DNA from 3 places in the Pantoea sp. sgz302252 genome. Region 3 is predicted to be linked to each of the others. Evidence: predicted binding sites of a transcription regulator. Region 3 holds the regulator's gene; each other region holds the start of a gene.
What was found. The regulator LexA, encoded in region 3, represses DNA repair genes until DNA is damaged. The targets are predictions, from matches to a motif close to TNCTGTATGTACATACAGNA.

Region 1: dinG (ATP-dependent DNA helicase DinG) is a predicted target of LexA. The motif match lies at 2,167-2,186, and genes of this name have one in related genera.
Region 2: ACLW56_RS00870 (metal-dependent hydrolase) is a predicted target of LexA. The motif match lies at 7,387-7,406, and genes of this name have one in related genera.

The regions. Positions count from the first base shown of each region.
Region 1 covers NZ_JBLFJW010000009.1:26,835-36,787, reverse strand. The annotation lists gene dinG (ATP-dependent DNA helicase DinG) at 1-2,152, opposite strand, end outside; gene rhlE (ATP-dependent RNA helicase RhlE) at 2,340-3,731, opposite strand; gene cecR (transcriptional regulator CecR) at 3,965-4,633, shown strand; gene hlyD (secretion protein HlyD) at 4,638-5,633, shown strand; gene ACLW56_RS08910 (ATP-binding cassette domain-containing protein) at 5,626-7,365, shown strand; gene ACLW56_RS08905 (ABC transporter permease) at 7,355-8,488, shown strand; gene ACLW56_RS08900 (ABC transporter permease) at 8,592-9,698, shown strand; gene ACLW56_RS08895 (YbhQ family protein) at 9,660-9,953, opposite strand, start outside.
Region 2 covers NZ_JBLFJW010000001.1:172,250-182,202, reverse strand. The annotation lists gene citF (citrate lyase subunit alpha) at 1-281, opposite strand, end outside; gene citE (citrate (pro-3S)-lyase subunit beta) at 291-1,175, opposite strand; gene citD (citrate lyase acyl carrier protein) at 1,172-1,468, opposite strand; gene citC ([citrate (pro-3S)-lyase] ligase) at 1,465-2,523, opposite strand; gene dpiB (sensor histidine kinase DpiB) at 2,889-4,550, shown strand; gene dpiA (two-component response regulator DpiA) at 4,519-5,199, shown strand; gene ACLW56_RS00875 (L-cystine transporter) at 5,260-6,651, opposite strand; gene ACLW56_RS00870 (metal-dependent hydrolase) at 6,782-7,372, opposite strand; gene ACLW56_RS00865 (DeoR/GlpR family DNA-binding transcription regulator) at 7,777-8,556, opposite strand; gene gatZ (tagatose-bisphosphate aldolase subunit GatZ) at 8,906-9,953, shown strand, end outside.
Region 3 covers NZ_JBLFJW010000011.1:132,304-142,256, reverse strand. The annotation lists gene plsB (glycerol-3-phosphate 1-O-acyltransferase PlsB) at 1-1,384, opposite strand, end outside; gene ACLW56_RS11005 (diacylglycerol kinase) at 1,513-1,881, shown strand; gene lexA (transcriptional repressor LexA) at 1,991-2,599, shown strand; gene dinF (MATE family efflux transporter DinF) at 2,686-4,044, shown strand; gene ACLW56_RS10990 (RHS repeat-associated core domain-containing protein) at 4,243-9,492, opposite strand.

The DNA.
Region 1 (9,953 bases), on a different contig from region 3:
TAGCACGGATGCTTTTTTTCGGCCCGGCAGCCACTTTTGCCGGGCTTTTTTTGACTTCCGGCACTTCGGGGCGCTCAATCGGGAACACAGGCAAGGCGTTGAGCAAACGCGGGCCATAATTTTTGGTCAGCAGGCGCTTGTCATAAATCACTATCTCGCCCCAGCAGCCGTGGCTACGAATCAGTCGCCCCACCTGCTGAATCAGATTGAACGACGCCGCTGGCAGGCTTTGCACCTCAAACGGGTAACGATTGAGGCTTTTCAGCCATTCGCCTTCGGTGATCACCACCGGGCTGTCGATTGGCGGGAAAGCAATTTTGTGGATGTGCACCTGACTGAGCAATTCGCCTTTCAGGTCGAGGCCTTCCGCGAAGGATTGCAACCCAACCAGCACGCTTCGCTCACCGCCTTCAACCCGTTTGCGGTGCAGTTCCACTAACCGATAACGTGGCTGATCACCTTGCACCAGCAGGAGTAAGCGCAAATCCGGCACGCACTCTAAGAAGCGCTGCATGGCACGTCCGCTGGCGAACAGCACCAGCATGCCGAGATGCTTTTTACTTTCCACCTGTTCACGGAAGAAGGCGGCCATCTCCGCGATGTGCTGCTCTTCGTGTTCCATCAACGGTTCAAAGTGCATCTGTGGAATGATGATTTTGCCCTGTTCGACGTGGTTAAACGGTGAGTCCAGCGCCACGAAGCGATCTCCGGCTTTCTCCTTCAGGCCGCTCATTTCCTGCAAACGAGAAAAACTGTTCAGCGAACGCAGCGTCGCGGACGTCACCACAATGTGAGGCACGCTGCGCCACAGCAGTTTTTCCAGCTGATCGCTGACGCGAATGCCCACGCAGTGGAACCAGACGTGCGGCTGCCCGTCTCGCGTGTCCCGCGTGGCCCACTTGCTGACGGGCGCGCCTGAAGCCTGGGCGAGTGATGCCAAACGCCAGAGTTTGCTCTGCGACTCAAACATCCCGAGTGCGCGGTTCATCTGTAGCAACACGCGGTGCAAACGCACGATATCGTGAGAACCGGTGCGTTCACTTAAATCGTTGAGGAACAATTCCGCCAGACCGCGCAGCATTTCAGTCAGTTTCGCCAGCCGCTGACAATGGGCCATCACCTCTTCCGGTAGCTCGCCCATGGCAAAACGGTGTTCCGCTTCCGGCCCGGCAGGCATGTACAAATTCAGGATATTGTTGAGCGAAACGATGTGTTCCTGGAGTTCGTCACAGTGCTCTTTCAGGCGCTCTGGTATCGCCAACGGTGGCGTGGTTTTCGGGCGGAATTGCTCCATGCAGGTCGCCACCAGGTTACTGAACAAATCGAGCTGCAACCGGAACCACGGCGCGGTAATTTCCGCGCTCATCTCCAGCGCATCGCGGGCAACATCCGGCAGATGGTGGCCCTCATCGAGCACCAACAGCAGGTTTTTCGGCTCCGGCAATACCGCTTCACTTTCCATCGCCGCCATCACCAGCGCATGGTTAGCGACCACCACTTCTGCTTCCTGAATTTCGCGACGAGCCACAAAGAAAGGACACTCGCGATAGTAGAAACAGTTACGGTTCAGGCAACTGGCTTTGTCCGTGCTTAAACGGCTCCACAGCGCATCGTCAATGGCCTGATCGGTGTGATCGCGCAGGCCATCCCATTTATAGCTGTCGAGATCGGCTTTCAGCTTTGCGCAGCGTTTTTGTTCTTCTTTGCTATTGGGCGTGAGGTCATCATCCAGAAACGCCAGCAAATCCTGCTGTGTCGGCTCAGAGCTAGAAAGCCCGGCGAGATTACGCGGGCAGACATAACGCCCACGACCAAAGGCCGCGGTAAAACGCAGATCGGGAATGATTTTTTTCAGTAGCGGCAGGTCTTTGCTGTAGATCTGATCCTGAAGGGCCACGTTGGCGGTACTGATGACCAACGTTTTTTCTTCTTCACGAGCAATGGCGATACCGGGAATCAGGTAAGACAGCGTTTTACCGACGCCAGTTGGCGCTTCGATAGCCAGATGCCTGCCCTCTTCACCGGTGAGCGTTTTCGCCACATCAGCAATCATTTGCCGTTGCGGTGCCCGGGGAATGAAATCGGGGATCTGTTCCTGAAGCGCCTTATACCAGGACGCGATTTGCGCCTTCAGCGCGGCGGTAAGTGCCATTGAAGAAGTCCGAATACTGTATAAACAGCCACTATTCTGACACTTTCCGGCGGTGGGGGCAAAACATTCACGAGAAGCCGGGTGGCGGCTTCGCCTGACACCGGCCTACGAGAGATACCGAGCTTGTGCGCCAGAAAAATGGGGCAAAAAAAATGGCCGCCGGAGCGACCATTGTTCAGTTTCGCACTTACTGCGCAGCAGCAGGCTTACGCGGACGGCGACGACGCGGTGCGGCACCTTCTCTGCGTGGCTGATCGCCCTCAGCGCGACGAGCCTGACCGCCTGCGGCTGGTTTGTCACTGCGACGCGCCTGGCCGTTACCGGCTGGTTTATCACTGCGGCGTGCCTGACCACCGTCGTTACGACGAGGCTGGCCTTGACCACGACCCCCGCCGCCACGGCTTTGACGACCGTTTTGAATCGGCTCTGCCTGGATAGATGGATCGACGTCATAGCCCGGCACCGCAATACGCGGGATCTCTTTTTTCAGCAAACGCTCGATGTCGCGCAGCAGTTTGTGTTCATCCACACAAACCAGTGACAGCGCTTCACCCGTCGCGGCTGCACGCCCGGTACGACCGATACGGTGCACGTAATCTTCCGGGACGTTTGGCAGCTCGTAGTTCACCACGTGCGGCAGCTCTTCGATATCCAGGCCACGCGCCGCGATATCCGTTGCCACCAGCACGCGCAGATCGCCGGATTTAAACTCTGCCAGGGCACGAGTACGTGCGCCCTGGCTCTTGTTCCCGTGAATTGCGGCGCTGCGAATGCCGTCTTTGTTCAACTGCTCTGCCAGATGGTTGGCGCCATGCTTGGTACGGGTGAACACCAGCACCTGTTTCCAGTCGCCTTCGCCAATCATCTGCGACAGCAGTTCCCGCTTGCGTTTCTTATCCACGAAATGCACGTGCTGAGTGACTTGCTCAGAAGCGGTGTTGCGACGCGCCACTTCCACTTCCAGCGGGTTATGCAGCAATTTAGAGGCCAGCGCTTTGATCTCATCGGAGAAGGTCGCGGAGAACAGCAGGTTCTGACGCTTAGCAGGCAATTTCGCCAGCACGCGGCGGATATCATGGATGAAGCCCATATCCAGCATGCGGTCGGCTTCGTCCAGTACCAGAATTTCGACTTTATCGAGGCTCACCGCATTCTGGTGTTCGAGGTCTAACAGACGACCCGGCGTTGCCACCAGCACGTCAACACCCCCGCGCAGTTTCAGCATCTGCGGGTTAATGCTCACGCCGCCAAACACAACCATCGAACGAATATTGAGGTATTTACTGTACTCGCGAACGTTCTCGCCCACCTGAGCGGCCAGTTCACGAGTGGGGGTGAGGATCAGCGCACGAACCGGGCGACGGCCTTTCGCGTGCGGCTCTTTCTGCACCAGCTGTTGCAGCAGCGGCAGGGTAAATCCGGCGGTTTTGCCGGTACCGGTCTGGGCGCTCGCCATCAGGTCGCGGCCCTGCAGTACGCAAGGAATAGCCTGCTGCTGAATAGGGGTAGGCTGGCTGTAGCCCTGCTCCGCAATCGCGCGCAGGATCTCAGCGTTCAGGCCAAGGGTTTCAAAAGACATAACAACTCCGAACCGCCCCGACCATGACAGGTATCGTTTTCAGGGTGATAGTGATAGTGCGGTAAGACAAAAACGATAATGTCAGCAAGGGGCGGAGTGTAGCAGTTTTTGTGACACACCGCATAAAATATCCCTCTTCTCTTCATCTACGAAATAAATTGCCACTGAATGTGGACAAGGTGAAAAAACAGTCATAATCTTAATCAATCGATTGATTAACTTTGCGAGGCGCGATGAATACCACGCCCATTACCAGCAAAGGCGAACAAGCCAAAAACCAGCTTATCCGGGCGGCTATCGCCCAGTTTGGTGAATATGGCCTGCATGCCACCACCCGCGATATTGCCGCCCTTGCCGGGCAAAACATCGCCGCCATTCCCTACTATTTTGGCTCGAAGGAAGATCTCTATCTCGCCTGCGCCCAGTGGATTGCCGATTTCATTGGCAGCAACTTCCGCCCGCTTGCCGAAACAGGCGAGCAGTTGTTGAGCCAGCCCAATCCAGACAAAGACGCGATTCGCGACCTCATCCTCAGCGCCAGTAAAAACATGATCCTGCTGCTGACTCAGGATGAAACCGTCAATCTCAGTAAGTTTATCTCCCGTGAGCAGCTTTCGCCCTCACCCGCTTATCAATTAATTCACGACCAGGTGATTGCCCCGCTGCACGGGCATTTGACGCGCCTGATTGCCGCCTGGACAGGGCTTGATCCCAACGACACCCAAACCATTTTGCACACCCACGCGCTGCTCGGCCAAATCCTCGCCTTCCGTTTAGGCCAGGAAACCATTTTGCTGCGCACTGGCTGGGCGAAGTTTGATGAGGAAAAAGCCGGGATCATTTTCCAGGTGATCGCCACCCATATCGATCTCTTGCTGCAAGGACTCTCGCAAAGGAGCTGAAGTCATGAAAAAACCCATTATCCTCGGTCTGACGGTGGCACTCATCGTCGCGGCCATTGCCGCAGGGGCTTTCTGGTATCAGAGCAAAAAAGACAACGGCCTGACCCTCTATGGCAACGTGGATATTCGCACCGTCAATATGAGTTTCCGTGTCGGGGGACGCTTGCAGGCTTTGCAGGTGGATGAAGGGGATGCGATTAAAGCCGGGCAAACAGTGGGCGAGCTGGATCATGCCCCTTATGAAAATGCGCTGATGCAGGCCAAAGCCAACGTGGCCGCAGCCCAGGCGAAATATGACTTGCTGGTGGCAGGTTATCGCGACGAAGAAATCGCGCAGGCCGCCGCCGCGGTGCGTCAGGCAAAAGCCGCCGCTGATTATGCGCAAAACTTCTATCAACGTCAGCAGGGGTTGTGGAAAAGCCGGACTATTTCCGCCAACGACCTGGAAAATGCCCGTTCATCACGTGACCAGGCGCAAGCGACGCTGAAATCAGCCCAGGACAAACTGAACCAGTATCACGCCGGTAACCGTCCGCAGGAAATTGCTCAGGCCAAAGCCAGCCTCGAACAGGCTCAGGCGCAGCTGGCACAATCGCAGCTCGATTTGCAGGACACCACCCTGCTCGCCCCGTCTGACGGCACTATCCTGACTCGCGCCGTAGAGCCCGGCAGCATGCTCAACGCCGGAAGTACCGTGTTGACGCTTTCCCTGACGCGCCCGGTTTGGGTGCGAGCTTATGTCGATGAAAGCAGCCTGAATCAGGCCCAGCCAGGGCGCGAACTGCTGCTCTATACAGATGGTCGCCCAAATAAGCCTTATCACGGCAAAATTGGCTTTGTTTCCCCGACGGCAGAATTCACCCCCAAAACGGTTGAAACCCCAGACCTGCGCACAGATCTCGTCTATCGCTTACGCATTATCGTGACCGATGCCGATGATGCCCTGCGTCAGGGCATGCCGGTGACCGTGAAATTCCAGCAGGGAGACGCTCATGAGTGAAGCGGTGATTAAGCTTAACGGGCTTATCAAACGCTTTACCGGCATGGATAAGCCTGCGGTAGCAAAGCTGGATTGCACAATACAATCAGGCTATGTCACCGGGCTCGTCGGCCCCGATGGCGCGGGCAAAACCACACTGATGCGGATGCTGGCGGGATTACTGAAACCCGATGAAGGCAGCGTGAGCGTTATCGGCTACGACCCAATTAACGACAGCAGCGCCCTGCACGCCGCGCTCGGCTATATGCCGCAAAAATTCGGGTTGTACGAAGATTTAACGGTGATGGAAAACCTGACGCTGTATGCCGATTTACGCAGCGTCACCGGTGACGTTCGCGAGAAAACCTTCGCCCGGTTGCTGGAATTTACGTCGCTTGGCCCGTTTACCGAACGTCTGGCGGGCAAGCTTTCCGGTGGGATGAAACAAAAATTAGGCCTGGCTTGTACGCTGGTCGGCGAGCCAAAAGTTTTGCTGCTTGATGAACCGGGCGTCGGAGTTGACCCGATTTCACGCCGCGAACTGTGGCAAATGGTGCATGAACTGGCTGGCGACGGGATGCTGATCCTCTGGAGCACGTCTTATCTGGATGAGGCCGAACAGTGTCGCGACGTGCTGCTGATGAACGAAGGCGAGCTGCTGTATCAAGGCGAACCAAAAGCATTGACCGACACCATGCGCGGACGCAGTTTTCTGCTGAACAGCTCGCAAGAGAACAATCGCAAGCTGCTGCAACGCACGCTCAAATTACCGCAAGTGAGCGACGGCATGATTCAGGGCCGCTCCGTGCGCCTCATCCTTAAGAAAGACGCCGCAGCTAAAGATATTCGTCAGGCAGAAGGCATGCCAGACATTGAGATAGCTGAAACCGACCCTCGTTTTGAGGATGCGTTTATCGACCTGCTGGGCGGCGCTGGCACATCTGAATCGCCTCTCGCCGCCATTCTTCACACCGTAGAGGGCGAGCCCGGAGAAACAGTGATTGAGGCCAAAGAACTCACCAAGAAATTCGGTGATTTTGCCGCCACCGATCATGTCAACTTTGCCGTTAAACGCGGCGAGATTTTCGGCCTGCTCGGCCCAAATGGAGCGGGCAAATCCACCACCTTTAAAATGATGTGTGGCCTGCTGGTACCTACCTCCGGCAAAGCGCTGGTGCTGGACATGGATTTGAAAGTCAGCTCCGGCAAGGCTCGTCAGCATCTGGGCTATATGGCGCAAAAGTTCTCGCTGTACGGCAACCTGACGGTCGAGCAGAACATGCGCTTTTTCTCTGGCGTGTACGGTCTGCGCGGGAAAGCACAGACCGAAAAAATCGACAAGATGAGCGACGCTTTCGGCCTGAAAAGCATCAGCAACCACGCCACGGACGATTTGCCGCTCGGCTTTAAGCAACGACTGGCGCTGGCCTGCTCGTTGATGCACGAGCCGGATATTTTGTTTCTTGATGAGCCGACCTCCGGCGTCGACCCTATCACCCGCCGCGAGTTCTGGCTGCACATCAACAGCATGGTGGAAAAAGGCGTCACCGTGATGGTGACAACGCACTTTATGGACGAAGCGGAATATTGCGATCGCATTGGCCTGGTGTATCGCGGCAAGCTGATTGCCAGCGGCACGCCGGATGATTTGAAAGCCAAGGCGGCTGACGAGGAAACGACTGATCCAACGATGGAACAAGCGTTTATTACGCTTATCCATGACTGGGATAAGGAGCATGCCGATGGCCAGTAACGTTCTCTCCTGGCGACGGGTTCGCGCCTTGTGCGTGAAAGAAACCCGGCAGATTATTCGCGATCCCAGCAGTTGGCTGATTGCGGTGGTTATCCCGCTGATGCTGCTCTTTATCTTCGGCTACGGCATCAACCTCGATTCGAGCAAGCTGCGAGTGGGAATTTTACTGGAACAACGGAGCGAGGAAGCGCTCGACTTCGCCCACACCATGACCGGTTCGCCCTACATTGACGCCACCATAAGCGATAACCGCCAGGCGCTTATCCAGAAAATGCAGGCGGGCAAAATTCGCGGGCTGGTGGTTATCCCGGTGAACTTTGCCGCGCAAATGGCGCGCGACGGTGACGAAGCGCCGATTCAGGTGATCACCGACGGCAGCGAACCCAATACTGCCAACTTTGTGCAAGGCTACGTGCAGGGGATCTGGCAAATCTGGCAGATGCAACGAGCGGAGGACAGGGGCGAAAAGTTTGAGCCGCTTATCGACGTCCAGACGCGCTACTGGTTTAACCCGGCGGCCATCAGCCAGCACTTTATTATTCCTGGCGCGGTGACCATCATCATGACGGTTATCGGCGCGATCCTTACCTCGCTGGTGGTGGCCCGCGAGTGGGAGCGCGGCACCATGGAAGCGCTGCTCTCCACCGAAGTCACCCGCGCCGAGCTGCTGTTGTGCAAACTGATCCCTTACTATTTCCTCGGGATGCTGGCGATGCTGCTTTGTATGCTGGTGTCGGTGTTTATTCTCGGGGTGCCCTACCGCGGCTCGCTGGTGATTTTATTCTTCATTACCAGCCTGTTTCTGCTCAGCACGCTGGGCATGGGGCTGCTGATTTCCACTATTACCCGCAATCAGTTTAACGCTGCTCAGGTGGCGCTCAACGCCGCGTTTTTGCCGTCGATTATGCTGTCCGGGTTTATTTTCCAGATAGACAGCATGCCAGCGGCGATTCGCGTGGTGACGTACATCATTCCGGCACGCTATTTCGTCAGCACTCTGCAAAGCCTGTTTCTGGCGGGCAACATCCCGGTGGTACTGGTGATTAACGTACTGTTTTTGATTGCCTCGGCGGTGATGTTTATCGGCCTGACATGGCTGAAAACCAGGCGTCGGCTGGACTGACACATTGCCCGGTGGCGCTGCGCTGACCGGGCCTACGAGGTATGCAGTTTGTAGGTCGGGTCAGGCGCAGCCGCCACCCGACGCGGGTGATTAAGGAGTAAAGATGTTTCATCGCTTATGGACACTGATTCGAAAAGAGCTGCAATCGCTGCTGCGCGAACCGCAGACGCGGGCGATCCTGATTATGCCGGTGCTGATTCAGGTGTTCCTGTTCCCGTTCGCCGCCACGCTGGAAGTCACCAACGCCACGATTGCCATCTACAACGAAGACAACGGCAAACATGCGGTAGAACTGACTCAGCGCTTTGCCCGGGCTAAAGCCTTTACCCATATTCTGTTGCTGAAAAGCCCGCAGGAGATCCAGCCGACCATCGACACGCAAAAGGCCTTGCTGTTGGTGCGCTTCCCGGCGGATTTCTCCCGCAACATCGACAGCCTGCAAACTGCGCCGATGCAGCTGATTCTGGATGGACGCAACTCCAACAGCGCCCAGATTGCGGCGAATTATCTGCAACAGATTGTGGACGATTACCAACAGGAATTGCTCGACGGCAAGCCTAAGCCCAACAACAGCAAGCTGGTGGTGCGCAACTGGTACAACCCAAATCTGGATTACAAATGGTTCGTGGTGCCGTCATTGATAGCGATGATCACCACAATTGGGGTGATGATTGTCACGTCGCTTTCCGTTGCGCGTGAACGCGAACAAGGCACGCTGGATCAGCTTCTGGTTTCACCGCTCGCCACGTGGCAGATTTTTGTCGGCAAAGCGGTGCCAGCGCTGATTGTCGCCACCTTCCAGGCCAGTATCGTGCTGGCGATAGGTATCTTCGCCTATCAAATACCGTTCTCGGGATCGCTGGCGCTGTTTTACTTCACCATGATTGTGTATGGCTTGTCGCTGGTGGGATTTGGCTTATTGATTTCGTCGCTGTGCTCAACGCAGCAGCAGGCGTTTATCGGCGTGTTTGTGTTTATGATGCCGGCAATCCTGCTTTCGGGATATGTTTCCCCGGTTGAGAACATGCCCGTATGGTTGCAAAACGCGACGTGGATTAACCCGATTCGTCACTTTACGGATATTACCAAGCAGATTTATTTGAAGGATGCGAGCTTTGATATTGTCTGGCAGAGCTTGTGGCCGCTACTGGTGATAGCGACCACAACAGGCTCAGTGGCGTACGCGATGTTTCGCCGTCACGTTGCCTAACTTTTTGTCTTTCGCCAGCAGCGACACCATCGCCGGGCCGGCCAGAATGACCACGCCCGCCAGCGCCAGCAGCAGGTTGTTTTGCAGCACGCGTGAAAGCAACCACAGAACGATCACCGCCGCACCGAAATACCAGGTGGTGGTCAGCTCCTCCAGAAAATCGCCCACGTCACGCCAGCGTTCTTCGTGGTGGCGCTGGAGCATTAACATCAACAGCACCGTGACGCCGTAAAGCACGCAGAGCCCCAGCCCCAC
Region 2 (9,953 bases), on a different contig from region 3:
TCGCTGAGTGAGCTTGAGGCCAGCGTCAGGTTTTTGAAGCCCATTTTGGCGATAACGCTCATCACTGTGTTCAGCGTCAAATCGCCGTTACGAAAGGCGTGGTGAAACGAGATAGTCATGCCGTCGTGCAGCCCGGAACGGCGAATCGCTTCTTCCAGATTGGCGCAGAGCTTTTTATCACGCGGCTTTTGAGTTTGTTGGTTTAGTTTGGAAACAGTGTGATACGCAGGGGTTTGACCGTGCCAGGCGGTAATGCGTGCCAGTCTTGAATTCAGAGTCATGATGCGTCCTTATTCTTCACGAAGGCCGGAAAGTGCCGCACGAGCGAGTACGAGGCGTGCGCGTTCAATGACCGGGCTGTCGACCATTTTTCCGTTCAGCGACACCACGCCGCGGCCTTCAAGCGCAGAGGCTTCGGCGGCCTCAACGACCTGTTGGGCGTGATCGACTTCTTTTTGCGTGGGTGCATAGAGGTTATGCAGCAGGTCAATCTGACGGGGGTTGATCAGCGATTTACCGTCAAAGCCAAGCTGCTTGATGTGGGCGGCTTCATGCAGGAAACCCGCGTCGTTATTGGCATCGGAATAGACGGTATCAAAGGCCTGGATCCCGGCGGCACGCGCGGCTTGTAAAATGGAACAGCGGGCGAACAACAATTCGGTGCCTTCGGCTGAACGTTCGGTTCGCAAGTTGCGAACGTAGTCTTCAGCCCCCAGCGCAATGCCGATTAAGCGCGGCGAGGCGTGCGCGATGGCAACCGCCTGAGTTATCCCCAGTGGCGATTCAATCGCCGCCAGCAGCCCGGTGCTTCCGGCTTCGCGACCGCATTGAGCTTCGATGCGGGCAATTTCGTTTTCAATGTCGATGACGTCCTGGGCGGTGTCCGTTTTGGGCAGACGCACAATATCCACGCCGCCGCGTACCACAGCTTCGAGATCGGCCAGCCCGTACTCAGAGTCCAGGGCGTTGACACGCACGATGGTTTCCCGATCCTGATAAAGCGGATGTTGCAGGGCGTGATACACCAGGCGTCGCGCGGCATCTTTTTCTCGCAGAATGACCGAATCTTCCAGGTCAAACATCAGCGCATCGGCACCGTAGATAAAGGCGTTGCTGACCATCGCGGCGTTCGCGCCAGGGATGAACAGCATGCTGCGCCGGGTACGGGTTTTCATGAGCGCTCCTCCCACGGCAGGGCGCTAACGTCGCTGGCACGCACCAGCAGCGTTTCCAGACGGGCGCGAAGCACGCAATCCAGAGCCCCTTTGTCGTCCACCATTAGCTGAACGCCTTGCACATCATAGCGCTTGAGAAGCTCATAAATCGTGGCGCGAATGGCATCACCAAACTGTTTTTCAACGCTGCTGTTAATTTGCAGGTCGATCTCCGGTGAGTCGAGCGGGGCGATTCGTACCATGACATCGCCGGATTCCAGGGTGCCGGCAACGGCTGCTTGGGTTATTTTCATTTTTCACCTGTGACTAATGCGGAAGTCGGTGGTTTGCTCGGGGTGAGCATCTGTTGCAGATAGGCCCGGGTGGGCTCGGGGACCAGCAGTTCAATGGTCGCCAGGTCTTTTTTGACCAGCAGTCGACGCACCCAGGAGGCAGAAATCGCGATGCCGTGGTATTGCAGGCGTTCAATTTCAACCAATGTGATGGGCGGCGCGACGTCTGAAGCGCTGGCCAGACGCTGGCGCATATCATGGTTGTAACCTGCAGTGACCGTGCAGAAGGGCTCAGTCCCGACAAAACGGTGAGTGATGCCCAGCGCCGGGGCCAGGCGCTGGCGAAAGATTTGCAGGTCAATTTCGGTGTAGCAGTGGTTAATGACACTCTGCTCTTTAATGAAATAGCAGGGGAACGTGGCACGTGAAATCATGTATTCCGAACCGCGATGCACCGTCATTTTCGGGATATCTGCCGTTCCGGCGCGAACCAGGGTCAGCCTGTCTTCATAAGGGAAACGCGAGGTATCCTCTTTCACTAAAAAGACGTGCAGCCAGTCACATTCGGCAGCGGCTTTCTTAATCAGATAATGATGACCGCGTGTGAAGGGATTGGCGTTCATCACGATGCAGCCAATTTTGTTCCCTGGCTGACGTAACGTGGTGAGGTAACTGGCATAGCGTTGCAGGCGAGTGGCGCTATTTTCCATTAACACCATCACGCCGGGGACACTGGCCAGCGTATAAAAACCACATTGCTTAAACAGCGCTTCGTTGTGGCTTTTGGTATAGATAAAAAGCTGTGTGCAATGTCTTTCATAGGCGAGATTAATTAATTCCGTGGCGAGTGTCAGCGCCAGGCCATCGCCGCGGGAAGATTCACTGATAGCAACACACTTAATAATATTGCCGGCAATGCCTCCGCAGGCGATTAGGCAATCGTTACGGGTTACCGTAATAAAAACTTCTACCGTGGTATCAATACTCAGATCGTTTTCACGCAGAAACTGCGTGATAGCGGCTATTTTCTTATGCTCAGCGCGCTTGACCTGAGTAAATACGGGTTGGGCAAACATGTTTCAAAACGTCCTGTTATTCACGCGGCATAAAGCAACGTAACGGGTGATGATTCTTTGCAAATTAATAACATTTGTGTACGCGTGATCGGTTATCCTTCAATCACGTGGCGATAGTACGAGCTATTTATCGCCTCGTTTTTGACTTGTTTCACAAAGGCTTGTCTGATTTAACTGGACTTAATGGTTTTTATTTTCTTTATTGATGTTAATGGTGTTTAATGCGTGGTGTTTATTTTCTTAATTTATTTTATTTGTGGAATCCGTAACGAATTTCACCGTGATAACTGGACGTAGTAAAAACAAATCTATTACATTTTTGAGGTGATTGGGGAAAAGGAAAACATCGGGGTAAGAAAGTGTTCATGTCAGGTCAAAAAACGGCTAAAGGCTTTGTGTTTTTCCGCCGTCTTGCTTTTCCGCTCAGAATATTTCTGCTGCTTCTGCTGATCTCCACCTTATTAGTGACCGCGCTGGGTCAGTATCTGTCGGCCAGTTTCGAAGACTATCTCACCCGCCACGTGCGTGATATGGCGATGAATCAGGCCAAAATTATCGCCTCCAACGACAGCCTGATTGCTGCGGTGAAAAACCGGGATACCCAACGCCTGGCGGCCATCGCGAACAAACTGGCGGGCGGATCCGACTTTGATTATGTCGTCATTGGCGACAGCCACTCCATCCGGTTGTATCACCCCAATCCCGAGAAAATTGGCTATCCGATGCAGTGGAGCAAACCCGGCGCGCTGGAAAAAGGCGAAAGCTATTTCATCACCGGCAAAGGCTCCATCGGGATGGCGATGCGAGCTAAAACGCCCATTTTCGATGAGCAAGGCAAGGTGATTGGTGTTGTCTCGCTGGGGTATCTGGTCAGCAAGATTGACAGTTGGCGGTTAGATTATTTACTGCCGCTGGCCGGGGTTTTCGTGCTGATCCTGATTATTCTGCTGCTGCTTTCCTGGCTGTTTGCTACGCATATACGTCACCAGATGCTGGGCATGGAGCCCAGGCAGATTGCCCGCGTTGTGCGTCAGCAAGAGGCCTTGTTTGGTTCCGTGTTTGAAGGTTTAATCGCCGTCGATCCAGAAGGGTATATTACCGCCATCAACCGGAACGCTCGCAAGATGCTGGGGTTGAGTTCGCCGGGGCGACAGTGGTTGGGCCAGCCGATTTGCGAAGTGGTGCATCCCTGCGCGTTTTTTACCGAGAAAATTGCCGAGAAGCGACAGGATGTGATGTGTACGTTTAACGGGCTGAGCGTGATCGCCAATCGGGGCGCGATCCGTTCCGGCAATGAGATGCTGGGGGCGATAATCAGTTTTCGCAGTAAAGATGAAATCAGCACCCTGAATGCACAACTCACCCAGGTGAAACAGTATATTGAAGGGCTGCGGGCCCTGCGCCACGAGCATCTTAACTGGATGGCGACGCTCAGCGGCTTGCTGCAAATGAAAGAGTATGACCGGGTGCTTGAGATGGTGAAAGGCGAATCGCAGGCCCAGCAGGCGCTTATTGACAAGCTGCGTGCCTCCTTTGACGACCGTCAGGTGGCGGCTTTGCTGTTTGGCAAAGTACAACGCGCCAATGAACTCGGGTTAACCCTGAACATTGTGGAAGGCAGCCAGTTGCGGCAGCTTCCGGTCGGCCTGGACAGTACCGAATTTGCCGCCATTGTCGGTAATCTGTTGGATAACGCTTTTGAAGCCAGTCTGCACAACCCGCAGGGCGATAAGTCTGTCGACCTTTTTCTCAGTGATGAAGGCCACGACGTCGTGATTGAGGTCAGCGACCAGGGATGTGGGGTTTCATCCGCTCTGCGTGACCTTATTTTTGAGCAGGGCGTGAGCACCAAGCCGGATGAAACGGGTGAACACGGGATTGGCCTGTATTTGATTTCCAGCTACGTAGCGCGCTGTGGCGGCGTGATCATTCAGGAAGACAATGATCCCTGCGGCGCTTTATTTTCCGTTTTTATTCCGAAAGTGATTTTAAGCGATGGTACAACCTCTCACGATTTTGATAGTTGAAGACGAAACGCCGCTGGCGGAAATGCATGCCGAGTTTATCCGCCATTTTCGCGGCTGCGGACAGGTATGGCTGGCGGGGAATCTGGCTCAGGCGCGCATCATGATTGCGCGTTTTAAACCGGCGCTGATCCTGCTGGATAACTACCTGCCCGATGGTGAAGGCATCACCTTGCTGCATGAACTGGCGCTGGCGCATAACCCTTGCGGCGTGGTGTTCACCACGGCGGCGAGTGATATGGATACCGTGTCGGAAGCGGTGCGCGGTGGGGTGTTTGATTATCTCGTCAAACCGCTTTCCTATGAAAGACTGGAACAGACGCTGGAACGCTATCAGCAGCGCATGCTGATGCTCGCGACGGCGACCAGCGCCAGCCAACGGCAAATTGACCAGATGTTCAATGCCTATGCGCGAGGCGAGCCCAAATTGGAGTTGCCCGTCGGGATCGACGCGTTGACTCTGGCAAAAGTGCTGGCTTTGTTTGCCGACAGCGAGACGCGCCACACGGCGGAAACTGTCGCTCAGGAACTCAAACTGAGTCGGACGACGGCGCGGCGTTACCTGGAATTTGCTGCCAGCCAACAGCAGATTGTGGCGGAGATTGTTTACGGAAAAGTAGGGCGGCCGCAGCGAATTTATCGGGGCGCATAATAAAAAACGGTGAGTCAGATTCTCTCTGACTCACCGTTCAGGCGTGGAACAAAGCAGGGCTTAGCGATGCGCCAGCTCGACTTCGTCTTCGCTGTCCATCACCGCTTTGTCGGTCTGACGCAGCCATTGACTGGTCAGCGTGCCGGCGGTCATTGAACCGTTCACGTTCAGGGCAGTACGGCCCATATCGATCAGCGGCTCGATGGAAATCAACAGCGCCACCAGCGTGACCGGCAGACCCATTGCAGGTAACACAATAAGCGCAGCAAACGTTGCGCCACCGCCGACACCGGCCACACCCGCAGAACTCACAGTGACGATACCTACCAGAGTCGCAATCCACAGCGGATCGAGCGGGTTAATGCCAACCGTTGGGGCAACCATTACCGCCAGCATCGCCGGGTACAGACCTGCACACCCGTTCTGACCAATGGTGGCACCAAAGGAAGCAGAGAAGCTGGCGATAGATTCCGGTACGCCCAGACGACGGGTTTGCGCTTCGATATTCAACGGAATAGACGCGGCGCTGGAACGGCTGGTAAAGGCAAAGGTCAGCACCGGCCACACTTTACGGAAGTATTTCAGCGGATTGACGCCGTTGGCACCCAGCAGCAGGCCGTGAACCACAAACATGATCGCCAGACCGAGGTAAGAAGCCACCACGAAACCGCCAAGCTTGATGATGTCCTGCAGGTTAGAACCGGCCACCACCTTGGTCATCAGCGCCAGCACACCGTAAGGAGTCAGTTGCATCACCAGACGAACCAACTTCATCACCCAGCTTTGCAGGGTGTCGATAGCGGTCAGCACTCGCTTGCCTTTTGGCTCATCGTCTTTCAGCAGTTTGAGCGCCGCGACACCCAGGAATGCGGCGAAAATCACGATGCTGATGATAGACGTTGGGTTTGCCCCGGTCAGATCGGCAAACGGGTTTTTCGGCACGAAAGAGAGCAGCAGTTGCGGCACGCTCAGGTCAGCGACTTTGCCCACATAGGTGCTTTGAATGGCATTCAGACGGGCGGTTTCCGCAGTACCCTGCACCAGACCTTCAGCGCTCAGGCCAAACAGGTTGGTGACCAGCACACCCACCAGCGCAGAAATCAGCGTGGTGAACAGCAGAGTGCCGATAGTCAGGAAGCTGATTTTACCCAGTTGAGAAGCGTTATGCAGACGCGCGACCGCACTCAGAATAGAGGCGAAGACCAGCGGCATCACAATCATTTGCAGCAGTTGCACATAGCCGTTGCCGACAATGTTGAACCACTGGATAGAGTCTTTCAGTACCGGGTTATCGGCACCGTAAATGAGTTGCAGCGCCAGACCAAAGACCACGCCGATCGTCAGACCGAGCAGCACTTTTTTCGCCAGGCTCCACTGCTTATGTCGGGTTTGCCCCAGCGCAAACAGCAACACCACGAACACCACGACGTTCGCTATTAATGGAAAATTCATCCCCGTTCTCCTGATGTCATTCTCCGACCCAAAATCGAGTCGATTGTTATGGCGCAAGAGTAGCAGAAGTGTGATGTGGCGCTTATATCCAAATGGAATGGTTTATGACGAAAGTGATGGTTTCGCTGGTTTAATGTTCAGTCTGGTGATTTATAAAGCGGTCGAAGCGAAATTGCAGGGCGCTGATCAGGTTGGATGACCAGCGAACCGCACTGTTTTCGGGCATGGATTGCGGCATCCAGACGGCGTAAACGAACAGCGCCATACACAACACGCGTTCCAGTTGGTTGCCTTTACGCGGTGCCAGAATCGGCAAACGGAAACGCCAGCGGCAGGGCCACAGCAGAGGCACGCCCGCAGGGGTCAGCATATCGGCAAGAATATGGCTCAGATATCCCAACACCATGCCCTGAATGGCATCGGCAGGCACAATCCAGCTTTCCGGTACTTTGAGGTAGAACAGCGTCAGGCTGGCGAAGACCGCCAACAGGCTGTGCGTAAAGCCCCGATGGCCAAAGGCTCTGGCGATGGGTTTGGCTATCCAGCTTAATCGCTGCCCCAGAAACGACTTCGGGTGATCGATATCCGGCAGCAGGCAGGTTAAGACCGCCGCGGGAACGATATGCCACCAGTCACCTTGCGCCAAAACAGGTGTCAGCTCGGCGTTTTTGGCAAACACCGCGCAGGCTATGGAAAAGAGCAGGTGGCCTTCCGCTGTCATGATAACACCCGTCAAACTGTCAATTCATACAGTATAGGGTTTTTGTACAGTAGGCGGAAGAGGTGACGGTGTAACTCTTTGTCACATGACCTCATGCGTGAATGAGTGAACGGGGTTAATTCTGTTTCCAGGCATATTGATTCCCCTGTCTTTTGTATATGCTGACTTTTGCACTGAAGTCATCCCTTTTATTCTGCGGTGTACATAAACATGACGGTTCCGGAGCTAGTGACGAAGGACAGCGGTCATGTTGACGGGGACAACATTGATTTCGACCCGCTGAGCCGAAAATCAATAAATTGATTTTCCTTATTTTTTGTTCTGCCACCCATGACAAAACGGTATTCGTTAGAGGTTTGTCAGCCGTCCTTCGGGACGGCTTTTTGTTTCTATAGTCCAAATGCTTAGGCCAAAAGTACCTTTTTCCCCATTTTTATAAGCAGACCAATTTCCTGTTTTGGTGCTTCCTTGTCGGTAATTATCACGTCTATTTTTTCTATGGGTAACACGGTACTTAAACCTTTACGTCCGAATTTTGTCGAGTCGGTCACGACGATGACCTGTTGAGCTGCCGCTGCCATCAGAGAACTGACAGCATAGCCTTCATTGAAAGTTGTAATTCCATTCTGGCTGTCAAGTCCATCAGCGCCAACGAACATCAGCTTTGCGGATACACCCTGCAATGAGAGTTCGGTAATCCGGCCATGCAGCGAAAGTGTTTTATGGCGAAGCGTTCCCCCACAGACAACCAGGGTGATATTTCGGTTTTCTGCCAGTACGCTGGCTGCGGCCAGGCTGTTGGTGATCACCGTAATGTTGTTAAGTACCATTAGTTTTTCTGCAACCAGCTTAGTCGTACTGCCGCTGTCCAGAATGATGGTGTCACCTTCCTGTACCAGACTGGCGGCCTGGATCGCAATACGTTCTTTCGGGTCTGAAGCAAGTTCGTACCGATCCGTCAGGCTCAGTTCCTTACCCTCGGTCAGCAACGCCTGTACGGTAGTCAGGTTTTGTGCCGCACCGCCATGAAACCGAATAAGCAGACCTTTTTTTTCGAGGTAGTGCAAATCCGCGCGGATTGTCACACCCGAGACAGCAAATTCAGAGGCCAGGTCGTTGCTTGTCACGCTGCCTTTTGTGTTGACCATTTCAACAATTTTGTTACGCCGTTCAAACGTGTTCATTGCCCACCTTCCTTATCCGGCAATCTTAAAATGAAAGGAAAAGAAAGTAAAAGACGAGAGTCAATTTTTTCTGCCTAATCCTGTTTTTGTACCTGTGTGGTATTTTGTATAAATATAACAAATTGAAAAATATGATTTTATATTTTCATTTTTGATGAAAAGCAATGAAAATGAAATGATATGAAAGCAAATGAAATTAAATAATGAAGGCATTTAAAGGGTTTTGAAGATATTCGTAAGATAATGGATCTTGATCACATAAAGATATGTAGGCAAATGTACATAATGGTGCGAGTTTCGGTCATATCCGATTCACACCATTTTTTCATTTACCAAAAGGATTTATGTTGTGAAAGAGTTTATCAACGAGCATCAGCAGAGCGGCCGCGGGATTTGTTCCGTATGTTCCGCGCATCCCCTGGTTATTGAAGCGGCGCTTAAGCTGGATAAAGATACTGGACGTAAGGTGCTAATTGAGGCCACATCGAACCAGGTTAATCAGTTCGGCGGTTATACCGGCATGAAGCCGGAGCATTTTCGTGATTATGTTTTTGGCATTGCTGCCATTGTCGGTTTTCCGAGAGAGCGTATTATTCTTGGGGGGGACCATCTGGGGCCAAATTGCTGGCAAAATGAAAATGCGCAGTCTGCGATGGAGAAATCCCGTACTCTGATCGCTGAATATGTCAGGGCAGGATTTACAAAAATCCACCTGGACACATCCATGTCGTGCGCCGACGATCCCGTTCCTTTGCCTCCTGAAACCGTCGCAGAAAGAGCGGCTGATTTGTGTCGTGTCGCTGAAGACGCGGCGACGGAAGAGCAGAAAAACCAGCTGACCTATGTTGTGGGGACTGAAGTTCCTGTGCCTGGCGGCGAAGCCTCCGCTATTAACGAGGTGCATATCACACGGGCAGAAGATGCAGCCAACACGATTAAGATTCACCAGTTAGCGTTTCAAAAGGCTGGTCTGTCTGATGCAGTTAAACGTATCTCGGCGTTGGTAGTGCAGCCTGGTGTTGAATTCGATCACAGTAATATCATTCACTTTGACCCGTCGAAAGCAGAGGCGCTTAGCCGCTTTATCGAATCCACTCCGATGGTGTTTGAAGCCCATTCTACGGACTACCAGACACCCGAAGCCTATCGGGCTCTCGTTAAAGGTCATTTTGCGATCTTAAAGGTGGGCCCGGCTCTGACGTTCGCGCTACGTGAGGCGATATTCTCTCTGGCAAGAATTGAAGAAGAGCTGATTCAGCCGGAGGATCAGAGCCGTATTATGGCTGTTATCGATCAAGTGATGCAGGACGAGCCTGGTTACTGGAGAAAATATTATCGTCCCAAACATTCTGAGTCGATGGTGGATGTGCATTTCAGCTTGTCTGATCGTATTCGCT
Region 3 (9,953 bases):
GATTACGCAGCTTGCTCAGGCCTTTCAGCATCTGAGGCAGGCTCTCTTTCTCTTTGGTCGCGCCACGCAGCTCTTTCGCGTAGGTGCCCACTTCCATCACGTGCTCGTAGCCGATGTAAATTGGCACGAGTGTGATTGGACGTGTCCCGCCGCGCAGCATCGCCTGAATGGTCATCGACAGCGTGCCGGTTTTCGGGTCGAGCAGGCGACCAGTACGGGAACGGCCACCTTCCACGAAGTACTCAACGGAGTAACCACGGCTGAACAGTTCGCCGAGGTATTCACGGAACACGGTGGAATAGAGCTTGTTGCCCTTGAAGGTACGACGAATAAAGAACGCGCCCAGGCGGCGGAAAATCGGGCCGGCTGGCCAGAAGTTCAGGTTGATCCCCGCAGCGATGTGCGGCGGCACCAGCCCTTGATGGTAGAGCACGTAAGAGAGCAGCAGATAGTCCATGTGGCTGCGGTGGCAAGGCACATAGACAATCTCGTGACCGTCGTGGGCCAACTGGCGTACTCGCTCGGCGTTGTTAACGTTAATCCCCTGATAGAGGCGGTTCCAGGTAAAGCCCAGGACGCGGTCTGTCAGGCGGATCATCTCGTAAGAGAAGTTAGCCGCAATCTCTTCCATCAGCGCAATGGCGTTCTGCTGCGCTTTTTCGTGGGAGATTTTCTTGCTGCGCGCTTCATCTTCAACGGCGCGGGCAATCGCTTTGGACGCCAGCAGCTTGTTGAACAAATCCTGACGCGCAGGCAGGCGCGGGCCTACGGCCGCCAGACGCTGACGGGCGAAGTGCGTACGTGCCACACGAGCCAGCTTCTGCGCAATAATTTTGTCTGTGCCGTGTTCGGTCGCCATGCGGCGCAGTGACACGGACGGCGAGAAACGCACGAAGCTGTCACGACCAAGCCAGGTGACGGCGAAGAACTTCTGGAAACCGTTCATCATGCGCAGTGGCGGGTTAACTTCGCCTTTTTCGCGCCCCGGAGAACGCCCAAACATCACCGAAACCGGCACCATCTGCACGTCGAGATCCGGGTTGCTGCGATGCAGGTCCAGATAGTTGTGGAACAGCTTGATGGATTCTTCTTTCGGCGTGTAATAAGTGAACGCGCGCGGCCCGCCGTGAATGAACACGTAACGCGGCAGCTCGGTTCCGTCGATCACCAGCGGCTCCAGCGGATCCGGGAGATCGTGCGCCAGACATTGGGCGCGTAACGTCAGCAGATCTGCCTTCGAGTTATAGGGCAGAACGTACATAATTGGGCGTGAGGTATCGAGTCCAAGTTCCTGGGCAGGATTTGCCGGAATGGACTTGCTTTTTACCAGCACGCTTAATGGTAAATTCAGTAATTTGTAGTAAATTCGTGGCCAGCCAGACATAAACGATGTAAAGCCTCTGGTTAATCATGCAAATGCGTCGCAAGGATAACAGAAAGTAAGCAGAATATCTGTTCTACCACTTACGGCGCGCAGGGACATTGACGTTAATAAATAAAAAGGTTCTTTTGATGGCCAATAATACCACCGGGTTAACCCGAATCATCAAGGCAACAGGCTACTCCTGGAAAGGTTTTCGTGCGGCGTGGAAGCACGAAGCCGCTTTCCGTCAGGAGGGCACCGCTGCCGTTATCGCCGTTATTATTGCCTGCTGGCTGGACGTGGATGCTATCACCCGCGTCCTGCTGATTGGTTCGGTGCTTCTGGTGATGATAGTGGAAATTCTCAACAGTGCGATTGAAGCGGTGGTCGACCGTATCGGGCCGGAGCATCACGAGTTGTCAGGGCGCGCGAAGGATATGGGGTCTGCCGCAGTTCTGCTGGCTATCTTTATTGCCGTCATCACCTGGGTGCTGCTACTGTGGTCGTATTTTCGATAGACGCCACATAATTACGCAACCGTCTGGTTTTTTGTGCGTTTTGCGGTTCCAAATTCGCCATCAACTGTATATACTCACAGCATAACTGTATATACACCCAGGGGGCGGAATGAAAGCGTTAACGACCAGGCAGCAAGAGGTGTTTGATCTCATCCGGGATCACATCAGCCAGACGGGCATGCCACCGACGCGTGCGGAAATTGCACAGCGCCTGGGATTTAAGTCCCCTAATGCGGCTGAAGAGCACCTGAAAGCGCTGGCGCGTAAAGGCGTGCTTGAGATTGTCTCCGGGGCTTCTCGCGGCATTCGTCTTCTGGTTGAAGAAGAAGCGGGCATCCCACTGATTGGCCGCGTGGCAGCCGGTGAGCCGCTGCTGGCACAGCAACATATTGAAGGCCATTATCAGGTTGATCCAGGCATGTTCAAGCCAAGCGCAGATTTCCTGCTGCGCGTCAGCGGCATGTCGATGCGCGACATCGGCATCCTTGATGGCGACCTGCTGGCGGTGCATAAAACTCAGGATGTGCGTAACGGCCAGGTGGTTGTCGCGCGCATCGACGATGAAGTGACGGTCAAACGCCTGAAAAAACAGGGCAGCACCGTTGAGCTTCTGCCTGAAAACAGCGAATTTTCCCCGATCGTGGTCGACCTGCGCGAACAGAACTTCTCTATTGAAGGCCTGGCGGTTGGCGTGATCCGTAACGGCGAATGGCTATAATCATCCTTTAGCCTTCTGCTTCGTGTTTTGAGTGGCGCAATTCTGGCGCCACTTCGTTTTACCTTTCCACTCTCACAGGTTTTCCGATGTCGCTATTCACTGCTGCGGACAAGGCATTGTGGCGTCTTGCGCTGCCGATGATTTTCTCCAATATCACTGTCCCTTTACTGGGGCTGGTGGATACGGCGGTGATCGGGCATCTGGATAGTCCTGTGTATCTGGGCGGTGTCGCAGTGGGTTCAATGGCGACCAGCTTCCTCTTCATGCTGCTGCTTTTCCTGCGAATGAGCACCACCGGCCTGACGGCTCAGGCTTATGGCGCGAAAGACCCCCAGCGGCTGGCGCGTGCTTTGGTACAACCGCTGTTACTGGCGCTGGCTGCCGGGTTCGCGATTGTCCTGCTTCGTACGCCGCTTATCGAGCTGGCGCTGCATATTGTCGGTGGCAGCGATGCGGTGCTGGAACAGGCAAGGCGCTTCCTTGAGATCCGCTGGCTCAGCGCGCCCGCTTCTCTGGCAAACCTGGTCTTACTGGGCTGGCTGCTTGGTGTGCAGTATGCTCGCGCACCGGTCATTTTGCTGGTGGTGGGGAATGTGCTGAACATCGTGCTCGATTTGTGGCTGGTGATGGGTCTGCACATGAACGTGCAGGGCGCAGCGCTGGCAACCGCGTGTTCGGAATATGTCACTTTCTTCATTGGCTTGCTGATGGTTCGGCGGGTACTGCATTTGCGTGGCATTTCGTTAGCGCTGTTGAAAGAGGCCTGGCGTGGTAATGTTCGTCGTCTGTTGGCACTCAACCGGGACATCATGCTGCGTTCGCTGCTACTGCAACTCTGCTTTGGCGCTCTGACCGTGTTTGGCGCGCGTTTGGGCAGCGACATTGTCGCGGTCAACGCCGTGTTGATGACCATGCTGACGTTCACCGCCTACGCGCTGGATGGTTTTGCTTATGCGGTTGAAGCCCATTCTGGGCAAGCATATGGCGCAAGAGATGACAGCCAACTGCTGCACGTCTGGAAAGCGGCGTGCCGACAATCCGGCTTAGTGGCACTGGCGTTTGCCATGATTTATGCCGTCGGCGGGGAGCACATTGTGGCGATGCTGACTTCTCTGCCACAACTGCGTGAGCTGGCCGATCGTTATGTTATCTGGCAGGTCATTCTGCCGGTGATTGGCGTCTGGTGTTATTTGCTGGATGGCATGTTTATCGGTGCGACACGAGGGGCGGAAATGCGTAACAGCATGGCTGTCGCCGCCGCTGGCTTTGCTCTGACCCTGTTAACCGTGCCGCTGTTTGGCAACCACGGATTGTGGCTGTCGCTGGCGGTGTTTCTCGCGCTGCGCGGGCTCTCTCTGGCATGGATTTGGCGACGTCACTGGCAACGCGGAACCTGGTTTTCACTCTCGTCGTCAGTTCTGGATCGGCATACTCCATTTTTTTGAAGCCCCCAGATGCAACCTGATTTAGATAGAGTTGGCTTGAGGTCAGTGGAGTTCGAAATGTTCAAAGTGGTGCATGATACCGATTATAATTGAGTTTTGTGGAGTATCTGTATATTCAGTCTTGATGTCAAAATACTGTAGTGGAGTCACCTGAAATACCGCAACAAACAGGTAACTCCACCAAATGTTCATTTCACACTACGCAAGTGGGAACATCGGTATTGCCTCCCCCATTGCAACTCCTGGGTTGAATTGTTTTAGCTTCATAAACCAGGGCGTTCCAAATACCGTTATCTTTGGATCCGTAAAAGTCCCCCCCACGATACTGAAGATTTTGCGAGAGGGGAAAGCATAGACACTCCTGTTCAGGGCAGTTGCAAGATTTTGTGCATTGTTACGTGCACCTGCTGGCGATCCACCACATGCAGCCAGAAAAATTGCACTGTCACTGTCGTCCAGGGCAGTGCTGTTAAGAACAGTGCGAGTAAAGTTTGCAAACTCTTCCACGCTTTTACCTTGATCCACCCAGCGCCCAGGATTGTTTGCAACCTCTACGGGGACCGCCAGGCTATCAATATTACCATGTGCTTTGACCATTCGAGTATTACGGCCATTGAACATGAACTTTCCGGAGATTGTATAGTTTGCCCCTGGATAAACTTTTTGAAACCCAGTGTTTATCTGGATAACTCTACTGGTTGAATATTTTTGCGCCAATCGCCATGTAACACGGTGTCCGATAAACATGATTGCCGGAAAACTTTCAAATAAGATGCCTGCCCCACCGAGTACTGCACTGGCAATGGTTAGCTGCTGAGCGACATTATCATCTTCCACTAAAGTCGCAGCAAGACCCGTCGCAGCACCAGCAACACCGAGGACACCTCCAGCCAGTGCTATACCACTCAACAGGAGTGGTGCCGACCCCAGAAGCGCAAGTGCACCAAGCCCAAAACTAAATATAGAAAGAACCAGTCCCAAAGAGGCAAACATTATTGCAACATCGCGTCCCTGCCCGGAGAGATCAGAGTAGGTTATGGGATCACAGATGCAATAATTGTAAGGGTTAATTCCACCCTTGCCGAAAGGACTCATAGCGTCATATTGCATAAAGCGCATCAACGAACTGTCGTACGCTCGTGTGCCATTTCCTAAATGATAAAGCTTTGTTAGATCATCATACCGGGCTCCTGCAAATCGGATGGGATCATAGGCCGCTGGAACTTCTGCATCCTTGATATAACCATAAGGGCTATATAGTAAAGGCGTAACTTCTCCTGGGGAGGGGAGCGAGCCATCGATTTCGCCAAACACCCCACCGAGGCGATCGCTGAATTGTAGTGTTTGTGTTTTCGTGTAACTACCTGAACCACCGCCCAGTACGTTCATCGTATCGACCCCGGCCGGAGTATGGATATAACTGGCAATGTGCTCATTTGTTGTTGATGTTGCCTGTTTTCTCCATGAGGTATCGAATATACTGTTGCTATAGCCAAAGCTGGTGCCATAACCACGCGATCTGACATCTTCTACACTCAATTCTTCACTACCCAATGAACCTTCACTATTGGATTGAAAGGATACAGTACGGTTCGACTCGAAAACTTTGGCTAATTTCTCAAATGAATCATACGCATAGGTGAACGAACGGTTACCCGTTGATTTTGTTATAATATTTCCAGATTCATCATAGCTAAGCATTACAGGTAAAGAAGGTTGGTACCCCGATTGGGATATTCTTATTAATTCAAATGGGTTTTTCCCTGCATATGTAAAATCTGTAATAGTTGTATTACTGGAACTCTCATCTACTGTTCTACAAGAGGAAATATTGTTGAACTTGTCATAAATATACTTATACCATGTGATGTTATATCCATTAGCGTTCGTAGGATAGGCTGTTGACAGATTTGAAATATCGGCAGTTATCAAACGCCCAAGATAGTCAAAATCGTATGTCGTTATCGTTGAATTCGCAGGGGTTGTGAAAATATCTTTCTTAATAACATTACCGAATCCATTAAATTCCTCTTTATGGTGTGCAAGCACCTTTCCGGTAGTATCAGAATAAACTTTATTTATAACACGTAGCTGATGATCATAAGAAAGTTCGAGTCTGTATACCTGATCGTTCCGATTCGACTGTTTAAAAATATAGGAAACATCCGATGGTAAATCTCCAGCCAGATAAAATACGCTGATTTCCAGATCGTTTCTCTCATCATAATTGATATAGATTTTACTCACTCGTCCTGCTGAATCATAACTATAATTGATGGTTTGGGACGGTCTTCCTGCAGATGATTTAATCATCTTCTTTATCCGTCCAGAAGTCGTACGCAGAAATTCATTCTTGTAGCTGCCGATAGCAAAACCATCAGTGACTGTTTCACTGATTACGTTCAGGTTTTGATCATACGTGATATCACGTATATTTTTTTTAGACCCGAGTGTATAGGTCTCTCTGATAAGCTTCACCGTATCTTTGTTATACTCGTATTGATATTTTCCTTCATTTCCTGGCATGGTAATTGTTGCAGGTAACGAATCAAATTCAGGGAAATAAGTATATTGAATAGCTCTATTACGCGGTGTTGTTTTTTTACTGGCTACCGTATATCCAGCTTCATATTCATATCGCGTCACGAAGCGATCTAGCTGATTGGGATTACGATCTTCTTGCGTCAAACGCCCCAAACCATCATAATTTAAATATCCAATGGTTGTATCGTCAATAGCCGTGCTTTCAACTTTAGGTTCCAGGCCATAAGGCCAATAATTTATTTTTGTCGTACGTACCTCGCTCTCCTCCTGTCCTGTTTCAGTCAATAAATTGGGGCGATCAAAAAAATCATACGCATATGTTTTTTTGACACTCTTAGTGCTAGTGCTATCTGTAAGTTCGATATCCTTTATGCGATAAAAGGTATCATAGTAATAGCAGGTTAAGGTTGCGACAGTCACGCCATCTTTTTTGTATTCATAATTTTTTACCGGACGTAATGAATAGGGATCAAAATCTGTCATTTCATAATTAAATTTAGTATTCTGTTCTGATACGGTAGTATACTCAATGAGTTGTGCATCTCCTATATTGAATCGACTGTATTTGGTAAAACCATCATGATAATTAGCCTGTCTTGGGTTACCCAGAACATCGTATATATATGAGTCAGTCAGACTTAAATTTCCTTCGGATCTGTTCGATAAAGGTACGTTATAGTCGTAGTGAGTTTCTAATAATAATTGCCCTTGAGTATCGAATTCGGCGACCATGAGATTTTGCCCACTAGCGACAAGCTTAACGACATTACCCATCGCATCATATATTTCCGTTACTGCGTTGACTTCGGGAGCATTTGTTGTTTTGCTGAGACATTTAGTCGTGCGATCATACTCATAACGGTATGTGGTCGTGCTCTCTTTATCCGTACCTTTAGCTCTTGTCACCGAAGTACTTCGTCCAAATGAGTCATAATTAATTTCAGTAATAACGTCAAGAGCATCTTTTAATTTTGTCGGCCAGCCAGTTAATGACATAGCAGTCTCAGAGTATGTCAACGTACTGTTGTCCCATCCGATCTGCGTTGTCGCTGTAGTAATTTCGTCACCCGCTGAAGATAAGGTGTAATTGAATGCCACCGTCGTGCCATTCATCTGAGATAAACGCAACGTGGTACTTTTCAGTCGTCCGCGATTGAAATTTTCGGATGCCGTTGATTTATAATATTCGTTCCAGATTACTTTATATCCTTCATTCCATCGCCCTCCGGTAATCTTTCTTTCTTCAGAATTACTTAATACGGTGTAGGGATAATTATCCTTATTGCTCACCGAGGTATAAAAATACTCAGATACAATGCCATCAATAGAAATATCATTTTGATATCTTTCAATAGAAGATAAATGTCGGACAAAACCATGAGGATCTGGAGGGCAATTATCAACAGCTCCAGATGAAGAATAATAAGTATATCTAAGTTTCATTTTTCCAGATTCGCTGCTGGAAATGATATTGCCATAACTATCGTATTCAGAACGGAACGTTGTGGTGCGAAGGTGAGAATCCTCAAGATCTGTTTCTTTGTAGTCTGTTTTTATCTGTACTGGCAGCTTATATGTTCGAGGTAAAGCTGTATAATCAAGAGAGGTGCTCCCATTGTATGTGTTTTTTACGGTAATCTCTTGAGCTAATACAGGAGCCACAAAATGATCTGCCACAAAATTACTGCGAATTAACCTGTGGAATTTATCATAAGTGTATTTTTTACTATACAATGCGACATCATCCAGGAAAAATTTTTCCGTTACCTCATAGATGTATCCAGATGGACATGAATATATGTTATCAATGGCATTATCATCCCATGATGACACGCCATTGTAGCCAAGAAAGTTATTAGAACCTGAGGTCGAGCCATAACTATATTCATGTTTCTCAGTTTTGGTAGCGCCAGTGCCAAGTGAACTCATTGAAAATGTATATAATTTCACGGTTGGTAGCGAAGCGAAAGGAGCGCCAGATGGTGCTAAGATATCTGAACTGTAATTTATTGTTTCGATAGCCTCCCCAAAAAAATTACTGGTTACCTGTGTGATTACGCGACAAGAATTTATTCCCGCATAGTTAAATGTAAGAATATCAATTGTTGGTGAAAGAGCCACCTGGCATTGCGTTATGCTTCTGAAATTTCCAGAAACTACAAGGGTTAATTTATTGGTGAGAGATGGCTTGTTTTTATAAACTTCAATATCTACATAATAGTAGATCTCATTACCACGCCGTGTAATGGATAATAAATCGTTGTTGAACTCATCGTAGATACGTTCGACGAAAGGTTCGATCGAGAACGTTTCTCTGAAATAGTATTGAACTGTCAGTTTATAACCATTTTCATGTCTGATTTCCGTAACATAGACGAAAGAATTATCTGATGTGACGGGGGTTAGTGTCTCAACCGTGCCGTCTTTATAGGCTACCTGATAAGCGCCAGTTGGACTGCTGAGCTGAGTAAGAACAAAATCCTGAACATCGACAGTCTCAACGGTGTAAATATTATCAGTCAGTTTAAGATCGACTACACGGCCGTCCCGTAGGAGCAGCTTCATGCGTGAGTTATCCTTAAAAAATTTGCTCAATCCCAGAGACCACCCTTTGCCAAATCCTTCATTTCTGTTAGAAAAATGATTATGGCGAAGTGAAAGCTCGATCGAAGGCCCTCTCTGCTGGTTTCCTGTCAGCCTGGCGATAGGAATAAAGTAGTTGAAGCTTCCTGTACGCGGATCAACTTCTCCTTTACGGAAACTCGCAAATGATAGAGCATCCGATTGGCTAAAATTTGCATTGTCGCTAGCTGCTGACAAATTAAAGGTACTCAACTCTGATGATGCCTGAACGTCAATATTACTGGAATTTTTTGGCGTTTTTTGGTTCAATGATCTATTCATGGTCTTGCTCCATTTAATATTAAATAAAACAGGGGGGGTTACCGTGGAAATAACCATTCATGACTGAGTTTAGGCTATCAAAGTAAAGCTTTCCCTATAGGGCATTTATACCATTATGGTGCCTTTAGCATGACTCCTTCAGGGCCAGAACATCGTCTTGTCTGTATAAATTACCGTTTTTTCCGTTTGTGTCTTTTGTTGTTAAGATGTTTATTTTGGTGTGATTTATTTCTGGAAATGCAATGCCTGGAGATAGACCTCCTTTCTTGAACGGATTGATCGTTTCTCTGTGGCTGTGTTATCATTTAATTAAACAATCAGGTGTAGACTTAATAAATTGAGCTGAATCGCACAATTGATAATTGAATCTCTGCTGGTAATGCAGATGTTTTCGAATTGTTAATAATATTGGTGTTCATATTCAGCTAGTGATATATGAACGTTTGAACTATGTCGATCTT